Regions from separate parts of the Enterococcus sp. AMC1252 genome, predicted to be linked through region 1. Evidence: predicted binding sites of a transcription regulator. Region 1 holds the regulator's gene; each other region holds the start of a gene.
The links. Region 1 encodes CtsR, which represses protease genes until heat stress. Its sites were predicted from a motif close to TTGGTCAAAAAAGGTCAAANA; they were not measured.
Positions count from the first base shown of each region.

Region 1 (3,274 bases):
TCGCTTCTTCTTTCTCTTGCACTAAACGAGCAATTTCTAAACGTAAGTTATTGATTTCCGACGGTTCATCTGCCAAGTCTAAACGAACTTTAGCTGAGGATTCATCCATCAAATCGATTGCTTTATCTGGTAACTGACGAGAATTAATGTAACGAACAGATAACTGAACCGCCGCATGCAGCGCATCATCCGTGATTTCTACACCATGATGCTCCTCATACCGTGAACGCAAACCTTTTAAAATTTCTTCCGCTTCTTCTGGTGTCGGTTCATCAACTTGTACGCGAGCAAAACGACGTTCCAAAGCAGAATCTTTTTCGATATATTTTTGGTATTCATCCAGTGTAGTTGCTCCGATTGTTTGCAGCTCTCCTCTTGCAAGTGCTGGTTTTAAAATATTTGATGCATCAATTGCACCTTCTGCACCACCAGCGCCGATCAAAGTATGCAGCTCATCAATAAACAAAATCACTTCGCCATCTTGATAAATTTCATCGATGACTTTTTTCAGACGATCTTCAAATTCACCACGATACTTGGTACCGGCAACTAAAGCACCCATATCTAGCATCATTAAACGTTTTTCCAACATATCTTCTGGAACTTCACCGTTCACGATTTTTTGTGCCAAACCTTCAGCAATTGCTGTTTTACCAACACCAGGTTCCCCAACTAGAACAGGATTATTCTTTGTACGACGACTTAGGATTTGAATCAATCGCCTAACCTCTTGTGAACGTCCAACTACAGGGTCCAGATCATTTTCCCGCGCTAATTTCGTTAAATCACGAGCTAATGAATCCAACGTCGGTGTTCCTTTCGGAGCTGCTTTTTGGGCTTGACTATTCCGGCGTCTCCCTACATTTCCACTCATTTGTGGATCAGTAATACCTATTTTTTTCATTAATAACTGACGCATCTTGGATAAACTTAAACCTAGATTTAATAAAATACGTGAAGCTAATATATCTTCATCTCTCAATAAACCTAGTAAAATGTGTTCAGTTCCTATATTTGGTGCTCCTAAACGCTTTGCTTCATCGCCTGCGTAAGCAAAAATTTGTTTTGCACGAGGAGAATAAGGTAAATAAGCTCCCTTAGGATACCCTTTAACTGTTCCATATCCAGTTAAGTGTTCAATTTCTTCACGGATATCATTTTTATCTGCATTCAACTGGCGTAATGATTTTCCAGCAATTCCATTTGGCTCTAAAACTAATGCCAACAGTAAATGTTCTGAGCCCACAGATTGATGCCTAAAATATTTTGCTTCTTCTTGCGCAATAGCCAACACTGCCTTGGCACTTTCTGTAAATAATTCGTCCATAGTATCATTCCTCCTCGTAACTCAAACGTTCTAAAAATGAATGCATCAATTGAGCACGTAAATAATCTTCATTTGATCCTGCTTTACCTAAAACTTGTTTCCCAAGTACAGATAACATCAGATTTCCTTCTCTTTTGGTAATCACTTCTTCTTCGTACAACTTTTGTACAAAAATCAGTGCATCTTTTTCTGAAAGTCCATTACCCGTAAACTGAGCTATTTGTTTTAATAATTGATCACTGTCAGAAATTTGGACTTTCGCGATTCTAATATAACCGCCGCCGCCACGTTTACTCTCAACAGAATAGCCTCGTTGAATCGTAAAACGTGTGTTAATCACATAATTAATCTGGGAGGGAACACAATTGAATAAATGAGCCATTTCAGCTCTACGAATCTCAATTTTACTGCTTTCTTCAAGAATCTTTTTTAAATATGCTTCTATTAAATCCGAAGTATTTTGATTACTCATCACACTCATCCTTTTCCCTTGACTAATACTGACCTTAATTATACATAACTTCAATCGTTTAATAAAGGAGAATGCCTAATTTGATAAGAAAAAATTAATAGCGCATAACATTTAATTATTAAATTAAGCAAAAAAAAGAACAGAGAAACTACTCTGTTCTTTAAATCGGGAAGACAGGATTCGAACCTGCGACCCCTTGGTCCCAAACCAAGTGCTCTACCAAGCTGAGCTACTTCCCGTAGCTATAATAATAAAAAAAGACTAAACGTTTAAAAGGAACTAATACTCACTACCTTCTAAATCGCAGTCAACCATTTCAACTATGCACCCAAAGGGAGTCGAACCCCTAACCTCTTGATTCGTAGTCAAGCACTCTATCCAGTTGAGCTATGGGTGCTACATTTCTATGCCGAGGACCGGAATCGAACCGGTACGGTGATCACTCACCGCAGGATTTTAAGTCCTGTGCGTCTGCCAGTTCCGCCACCCCGGCGAAAGAACAAGCTAAGCGGAAAACGGGGTTCGAACCCGCGACCCCCACCTTGGCAAGGTGGTGCTCTACCACTGAGCTATTTCCGCAGTCTGGATGCCGGCTAAAGGATTTGAACCCTCGACCCTCTGATTACAAATCAGATGCTCTACCAACTGAGCTAAGCCGGCGTTATCATCGCCTAGTTTTGAAAACGAGACTAAAAATGCGGGTGAAGGGACTTGAACCCCCACGCCGTAAGGCGCTAGATCCTAAATCTAGTGCGTCTGCCAATTCCGCCACACCCGCAAAATATTCCTATGAGCCGTGCAGGGCTCGAACCTGCGACCCTCTGATTAAAAGTCAGATGCTCTACCAACTGAGCTAACGGCTCAAAAAATGGAGGTTGACGGGATCGAACCGCCGACCCCCTGCTTGTAAGGCAGGTGCTCTCCCAGCTGAGCTAAACCTCCAAGACAACACTTTAGCGTGGCGACGTCCTACTCTCACAAAGGGAAACCCTTCACTACAATCGGCGCTAAGAAGCTTAACTTCTGTGTTCGGCATGGGAACAGGTGTATCCTTCTCGCTATCGCCACCACACTGGGTGTTGTTGCTATTCAATTGAGTGATTATTCACTCAAAACTGGATTGAAGTAAGGTAATCAAACAGTCCGAAAAACTTTTTTATTTCGTTTCTTTGGTTAAGTCCTCGACCGATTAGTATTGGTCCGCTCCGTACATCACTGCACTTCCACTTCCAACCTATCTACCTCATCATCTCTGAGGGGTCTTACTTTCTTAAAGAAATGGGAAATCTCATCTTGAGGTGGGCTTCACACTTAGATGCTTTCAGCGTTTATCCCTTCCCTACATAGCTACCCAGCAATGCCCTTGGCAGAACAACTGGTACACCAGCGGTAAGTCCATCCCGGTCCTCTCGTACTAAGGACAGCTCCTCTCAAATTTCCAACGCCCGCGACGGATAGGGACCGAACTGTCTCAC
Region 1 covers NZ_CM177097.1:3,752,846-3,756,119, forward strand. Annotated here, with positions in the region: gene AC4BB5_RS17650 (ATP-dependent Clp protease ATP-binding subunit) at 1-1,327, opposite strand, end outside; gene AC4BB5_RS17655 (CtsR family transcriptional regulator) at 1,332-1,799, opposite strand; tRNA gene AC4BB5_RS17660 (tRNA-Pro) at 1,965-2,038, opposite strand; tRNA gene AC4BB5_RS17665 (tRNA-Arg) at 2,123-2,196, opposite strand; tRNA gene AC4BB5_RS17670 (tRNA-Leu) at 2,207-2,292, opposite strand; tRNA gene AC4BB5_RS17675 (tRNA-Gly) at 2,307-2,378, opposite strand; tRNA gene AC4BB5_RS17680 (tRNA-Thr) at 2,387-2,459, opposite strand; tRNA gene AC4BB5_RS17685 (tRNA-Leu) at 2,496-2,577, opposite strand; tRNA gene AC4BB5_RS17690 (tRNA-Lys) at 2,590-2,662, opposite strand; tRNA gene AC4BB5_RS17695 (tRNA-Val) at 2,669-2,741, opposite strand; rRNA gene rrf (5S ribosomal RNA) at 2,756-2,871, opposite strand; rRNA gene AC4BB5_RS17705 (23S ribosomal RNA) at 2,969-3,274, opposite strand, start outside.

Region 2 (3,274 bases), 1.4 Mb from region 1:
ATGCAGTAATTACAGGTGCCGAACTAAACGAATTATCTGACGAAGCATTTGCCAAAGTCGTTGAACACTATTCAGTCTATGCTCGTGTTTCTCCAGAACATAAAGTACGTATCGTTAAAGCATGGCAGCAAGAAGGTAAAGTTGTTGCGATGACAGGTGATGGTGTGAATGATGCGCCTGCCTTGAAAGCAGCTGATATCGGTATTGGGATGGGGATCACAGGTACAGAAGTATCAAAAGGTGCCTCTGATATGGTCTTAGCAGATGATAACTTCTCGACAATTATTGTAGCCGTTGAAGAAGGACGTAAGGTTTTCTCAAATATTCAAAAAACGATTCAATATCTACTTTCTGCCAACTTAGGGGAAGTATTAACACTCTTTATTGCAACAATGTTAGCTTGGGATACGTTATTACCAGTTCACTTATTGTGGATCAACTTAGTAACTGATACTTTCCCAGCAATTGCACTAGGTGTAGAACCTGCTGAACGTGATGTGATGAGCCATGCGCCTCGTGGGAAGAAATCAAACTTCTTCTCTGGTGGTGTCTTGAGTAGTGTAATCTATCAAGGGATCACTCAAGGTGCGCTGACTCTGATCGTGTATAAAATGGCGATCGAATTCCCAGCACACACAGCAGCAAATATGCCTAACTTATCAGCAACAGCTTTATATGACTTACAACACGGTGATGCATTGACAATGGCTTTTGCCACATTAGGATTGATCCAATTGTTCCACGCATTCAACGTGAAATCTATTTACCAATCAATCTTTAAAGTTGGCTTGTTCAGAAACAAATCATTTAACTGGGCAATTCTAGTGTCGTTCTTATTACTAGCAGCAACGATTCTAATTCCAGGATTTAATGACTTGTTCAGCGTAACTTCTTTAGATGGTTACCAATGGGCAATCGTTGCCGGAACATCATTTGCGATTATTCCAATTGTTGAGATCGTAAAATTTGTTCAACGCCGAATGGGTAAAAGCTAACACCATACTAAATAATCAAAAAACTGAAACAGCTCGTTCTTAACAGAGTTGTTTCAGTTTTTTATCATATAAAATAGTGAAGAAATCTATCATTGAATGGGTCTTCTGACTAGTTTTTGGGGCTTTATAGGCTTTGATTTTACTAAAGGATTTTTCAAGGTCAAAACAAGTCAAAAAAGTGGACAAATTTTCAGATTACGGTATTATTAATATAGATATGTAGCTTTAAAATATGGAGGTTATCAAATATGAATTATTTAGATGAAAACGAAGAAGCAGAAGAAAAACAACAACCTAATGCGTTTATGAAAAAACTTTTTGAAGAACGAACAATTTTGATTTACGGTGAAATCAATCAAGATTTAGCCCGAGAAGTGACTTCGCAATTATTGTTGCTTGCCGCAATGGGAGATGAACCCATCAAAATTTTTATTAATAGCCAAGGTGGACACGTTGAAGCAGGTGACACGATCCATGATATGATTAAATTTGTAAAACCAGAAGTGATTGTGATTGGAACAGGTTGGGTAGCAAGTGCGGGTATTACGATTTATCTAGCTGCTGAAGCAAAAAACAGATACAGCTTACCAAATACACGCTACATGATCCATCAACCGGCAGGGGGCGTTCAAGGGCAAAGTACCGAGATTCAAATCGAAGCCAAAGAAATCATTCGTATGCGTGAACGTGTGAATCGCTTGATTGCTGAAGCGACAGGTCAAACATACGAAAAAATTGCAAAAGATACGGATCGTAATTTCTGGATGTCAGCGGATGAAGCCAAAGACTATGGTATGATATCTAAAATTATCAAAACAAGTGATGAAATTAAATAAATCTATAAAAAAACTGCAAACAGAAAGTGTTTGTAGTTTTTTTTGTCTTAAAATTAGCAGAAAAATATTCTTTTACAAATTCTTCTTGTCATTCACCTATGAAAAAGTGTAAAATTGAGTGATTACTAAAAGAAAGTAGGAAAGACAGTGAAACCAAATTTAGGCTATTATGTTCAAAACATCAATGATATTGTAAAAGAAACAGAGGAAGTCGGAGAAAAAATGAACGATTATTACGAAGAAGTTCGTAAAGCAATCGATGAAGGCAAGGCGACTGAATTAGCACCAGAAAGAATCGCAGAAATTCAACGTATTTTCCAAGAGGGAACGAAAGAATACACAACAATGTTGGAAAAAGTTTCTCAATTACGTCCACCAGCACGCGTAATGGGAATCCACAAAAAATTCGAACGTTCATATATCGAGTATTTAGCTGGATGTAACGAAATGATTTTATCTTTAGACCCTGAAAAAGGCATAGATATTGATTTATTCAACAACTCAGAAGAAAAACAAGATAAAGCAACAGATGATATTTCATTTGCAATCACTCGAATGAGTAATCTTTTGTTGAAAAAATAAAAAAATAAATGGAAAAATGACAAAAAAAAGCGAGATTTAATTTTATTTTAATGTTATTTTTAGTAGACAAAGGAAAAAATGTGTTGTATTATATATTCATACCAACAACAACCTTTTTATTTTTCATTTTACTCTTATTGAGTAATACTCCTTTTCCATCGGCCTTTTCAGCCGGTGGTTTTTTATTTTTACTTTTTAACCTTTTTTATCATTTTATTAATATATGTTTATTTTTTGTATTTTAAAATAAATGGAGTTATTTTATATATGTTTGAATTAACCGTTACGTAGGGGATTATTTGTTAAATGATAAAAAAATACTTCAAAACATAGAAAAAAGACTAAAACAAAACTTAAGTGTTTTGCTTTAGTCATTAAAGATCTAACTACAATTATCCGTATCAATTTTCTACATTACGAACATAATCATCAAAATACTGAACAAGATCAGATTTGATCTTTTGGTATTCCTCTTCTGTGTATTCACGCTCTTCGATTGTTCCATTAAAAAATGGAATTTCCAACTCTTCGCGCAAGCGATCTACGACTTCGCTTTGATCCATTTGGGCACCTTCTTTACCTGTTGTCTACTCTATTATAAAACATTAAAATCATTCGTCAACTGCTCAAAAGAATCTTTCATAGCTGTTAACTTATTATAAAGTAGAATGCTATCATCTTCTTCAAGGAGAAAGACTTGTTTCAATTCAAAATAGAAATCTTCAAAGGCTTTAAAAAAAGGGTGAACTTGCGCCGCAGTCAATTCACTGTTGCTGTAGTAAAACACACGTACACTGTGATAGTAAGTGAATACCTCGTTAATATTTAAAAGAATACGTGTATCTTCAGGACGTGGACGGC
Region 2 covers NZ_CM177097.1:1,287,542-1,290,815, forward strand. Annotated here, with positions in the region: gene AC4BB5_RS05965 (cation-translocating P-type ATPase) at 1-995, shown strand, start outside; gene AC4BB5_RS05970 (ATP-dependent Clp protease proteolytic subunit) at 1,244-1,831, shown strand; gene AC4BB5_RS05975 (hypothetical protein) at 1,979-2,413, shown strand; gene AC4BB5_RS05980 (hypothetical protein) at 2,815-2,976, opposite strand; gene AC4BB5_RS05985 (hypothetical protein) at 3,009-3,274, opposite strand, start outside.
Region 2: a site for CtsR is predicted at 1,152-1,172, ahead of AC4BB5_RS05970 (ATP-dependent Clp protease proteolytic subunit). Genes of this name have one in related genera too.

Region 3 (3,274 bases), 1.2 Mb from region 1:
TGTTTGATAATCAATAAACATAGTAATTTACATTGTGTACAAGGATGAGATATGCTAAAGTGTAGGGGTTGTAACCGATTTATTTTTATTTAATTGAAAAGGAAGATGAGTTATTTATGAAAAAAACAACTGCAATTATTATTTCCATGGTTAGTATTCTATTATTTGGAGGATGTACAGCTAAAGAAAATAACGTGAATTCAAATGATACAAAAGTACTTTTTGAAAAAGCGGATCTGAAACTGTCTAATATTGAAAAAGAGATAACCGATAGTTATACAGATGATACAAAAGAATTCATAAAAAAAGAAGTCTCTTTAGAAAAAATCAACGAATTAGAAAAACAACTTAAAAATCTACCTCAAGATGATTTTGAATCTATCGACAATAAAAATAAAGTTGAAGAGTATACGAGTCGCAAAAAGAACGTGACTGAAGAGGTTCCTGCTTTGAAAGATAAGTTCACAAATTTATCAGCAAAAGAATTAATTACTCGCTTCCAAACAGAAGGATTGGCTGTCCATTACGTACAAGAAATGAAAAAACCGCAAGATTTTGGTGCAGCACCAACTTATGCTAAATCTGCCTATATTTTTGGTGTTGAAGAAGATCCATTCTACGCCGATAGCACTGATATGACAGACAAATACAAAAATGCCAGAGTGATGACTTTTGAAAAATTAGATGATTTAACTAAGACAAAAAGTTATTATGACGAATTGGGTCAACAATCAGGCATACTCTATTCTCATACATTTGGGAATGAGACACGCTTTTTCCTAATTCAAATGAACGGGGATATTCCACAAGAAACATTTGATTTATATAAGAATAGTTTAGCTGAATGGAAATAACAAAAAACTTCTGAGACTCTGTTTATGAGTCTCAGAAGTTTTTTTAGTTTCTTTGAAAATAATACAAAGGCTTGTGAGTCAAACGTTTCATTTGTCTTTTTTTATCTTCAATAATAGAAAGTAATTCTTCTGAAAAACTTTCTAAGATCAAACGCCCGCCTTTATAAGTACTGCCACCCATTGAAATCACTTCGTCTGGTGTTAAAATAACTTTTCTATGAGCGATTTTCTTGAAAAACTCTTCTATCAAGTAAGTTGGCAAATAAAAATTATTTTGAGCTGAGAAAGATTCTAAATAAATAAAATCGTCAATACTAATGTAACAATCATCCATAGATAGGAAATTCACGGATTTATCTACATAAATATCTCTTTTTTGTAGAATTTCATTAATTTTTTTGTTCAAAAGATTCAGTGTTTCTATTTCTTTGACAAAATTTTCTAGTTCTCGATAACGTACTGCTTTGCGTTCATCATATGTTACACGTAAAGCAACACCAATCGATACAATAACTGCGCCGATCAAAACGCCAGTTATCCCTGCAATAAAAACAACCATTCGGATTCCCTCACTCTTTTCATTCTTATTTTTTCAGTATAACATACTCTTTCACAAGCGCAAAAAAATAAGATAAAAAAAACAAAGGATTAACAATGAATTTCATATAAGTTTCATTTCTATTTAGCAAGCTGATTATACATTTTTTTCAGTGCATTAAAGTTGACCTTTATTGACCAATAAAGTATACTTTTTTTAAGCATTAAGGTATGCTTTGTGATAAAATGATTTGAAGAGTTTTTTATATAGGAGGAATATACTATGAATTTAATACCAACAGTCATTGAACAATCATCTCGTGGAGAAAGAGCGTATGACATTTATTCACGATTATTAAAAGATAGAATCATCATGTTAAGTGGTCCGATCGATGATAATGTAGCTAACTCAGTTATTGCACAACTATTATTTTTAGATGCACAAGATTCTGAGAAAGATATCTACATTTACATCAATTCACCTGGAGGCAGTGTTTCTGCTGGATTAGCGATTTTTGACACAATGAATTTTGTAAAAGCAGATGTGCAAACAATCGTTCTTGGAATGGCAGCTTCTATGGGAAGTTTCTTATTAACAGCTGGTACAAAAGGCAAACGTTTTGCTTTACCTAATGCTGAAATCATGATCCATCAGCCATTAGGTGGCGCTCAAGGTCAAGCAACAGAGATCGAAATCGCAGCAAAACATATTCTTGATACCCGTGACCGCTTAAATAAAATTTTGGCAGAACGCACTGGTCAACCACTTGAAGTCATTGAACGAGATACAGATCGTGATAACTTCATGACTGCTCAACAAGCAAAAGAGTACGGTTTGATCGATGAAGTGATGGAAAATAGCAGTTCTTTAAGCAAATAATAGCCTACTTGCCCAAAATTTCTTTTGAAAATTTTGGGCATTTTTATTTAAACTAGCGACAAAAAGCGCTACACTTAGGATTAGAAGAAATGAAAGGATGTTAACAAGATGGATATTTCAATTATTGATGCAACAAAAGTAACAACAAAAAATGGTTTGGCAATTGGAAAAGACTCAGCTCCAATAAAAATGGTGGAATTTATGAATGTGCGTTGCCCTTATTGTAAAAAATGGTTTGAAGAGTCTTTTGACTTGTTGAATAAGTATGTTAAAGATGGTAAAGTCCAACGAATCATCAAATTATTTGATAAAGAGAAAGAAAGTCTACAACGTGGTAATGTTATGCACCACCATATCAATTATGATTTACCCGAAAAAGGCTTGACTGACTTAAAACAAATATATGCTACTCAAGATCAGTGGGGAAATCTTTCTCTAGAAGATGTAGCAGTGTTTGCTGAAGATAATTTACAATTGTCTAAAAAAGAAGAGCCAGCAATTATCCAAGCAGTAATTACAGAAGCAGAAGCGGCTAATATTAAATTTGTACCAACAATCGTGATTGGTGAACATATCTTTGATGAATCAGTAACAAAAGAAGAATTAATCAACTATTTAGAAGGAAAATAAAAAAATGAGGCAAAGCTACTTAGGCTTTGCCTCATTTTTTTTAGCTTTATCTGCTTGTTTCTTTTCTAATGAAGAATCTTCAACTTCTTTTTCAGCATCTTCACTGAAACTTAAAATCTTGTCTACATCTTCTTTTCCAAGAAAATTTCCTAAACCTTCTCCAAGTTGCTTGATTTGCCTCATAATAAAATCTCTATCTTCTACGCCCATCCTCTTCACCAAACTTTCTGCTAATTTAGCTTAGCAATTATCAGAAGTTACGCACTTTTTTCTCTTAGTTTATCAGCAAATTCATTGATTTTTCGAATGCGATGATTGATTCCTGACTTTGAAATTGCTCCTGATGGAATCATCTCGCCTAATTCTTTTAAAC
Region 3 covers NZ_CM177097.1:1,162,536-1,165,809, reverse strand. Annotated here, with positions in the region: gene AC4BB5_RS05395 (hypothetical protein) at 117-854, shown strand; gene AC4BB5_RS05390 (hypothetical protein) at 898-1,413, opposite strand; gene clpP (ATP-dependent Clp endopeptidase proteolytic subunit ClpP) at 1,675-2,271, shown strand; gene AC4BB5_RS05380 (DsbA family protein) at 2,380-2,901, shown strand; gene AC4BB5_RS05375 (hypothetical protein) at 2,917-3,111, opposite strand; gene whiA (DNA-binding protein WhiA) at 3,159-3,274, opposite strand, start outside.
Region 3: a site for CtsR is predicted at 1,573-1,593, ahead of clpP (ATP-dependent Clp endopeptidase proteolytic subunit ClpP). Genes of this name have one in related genera too.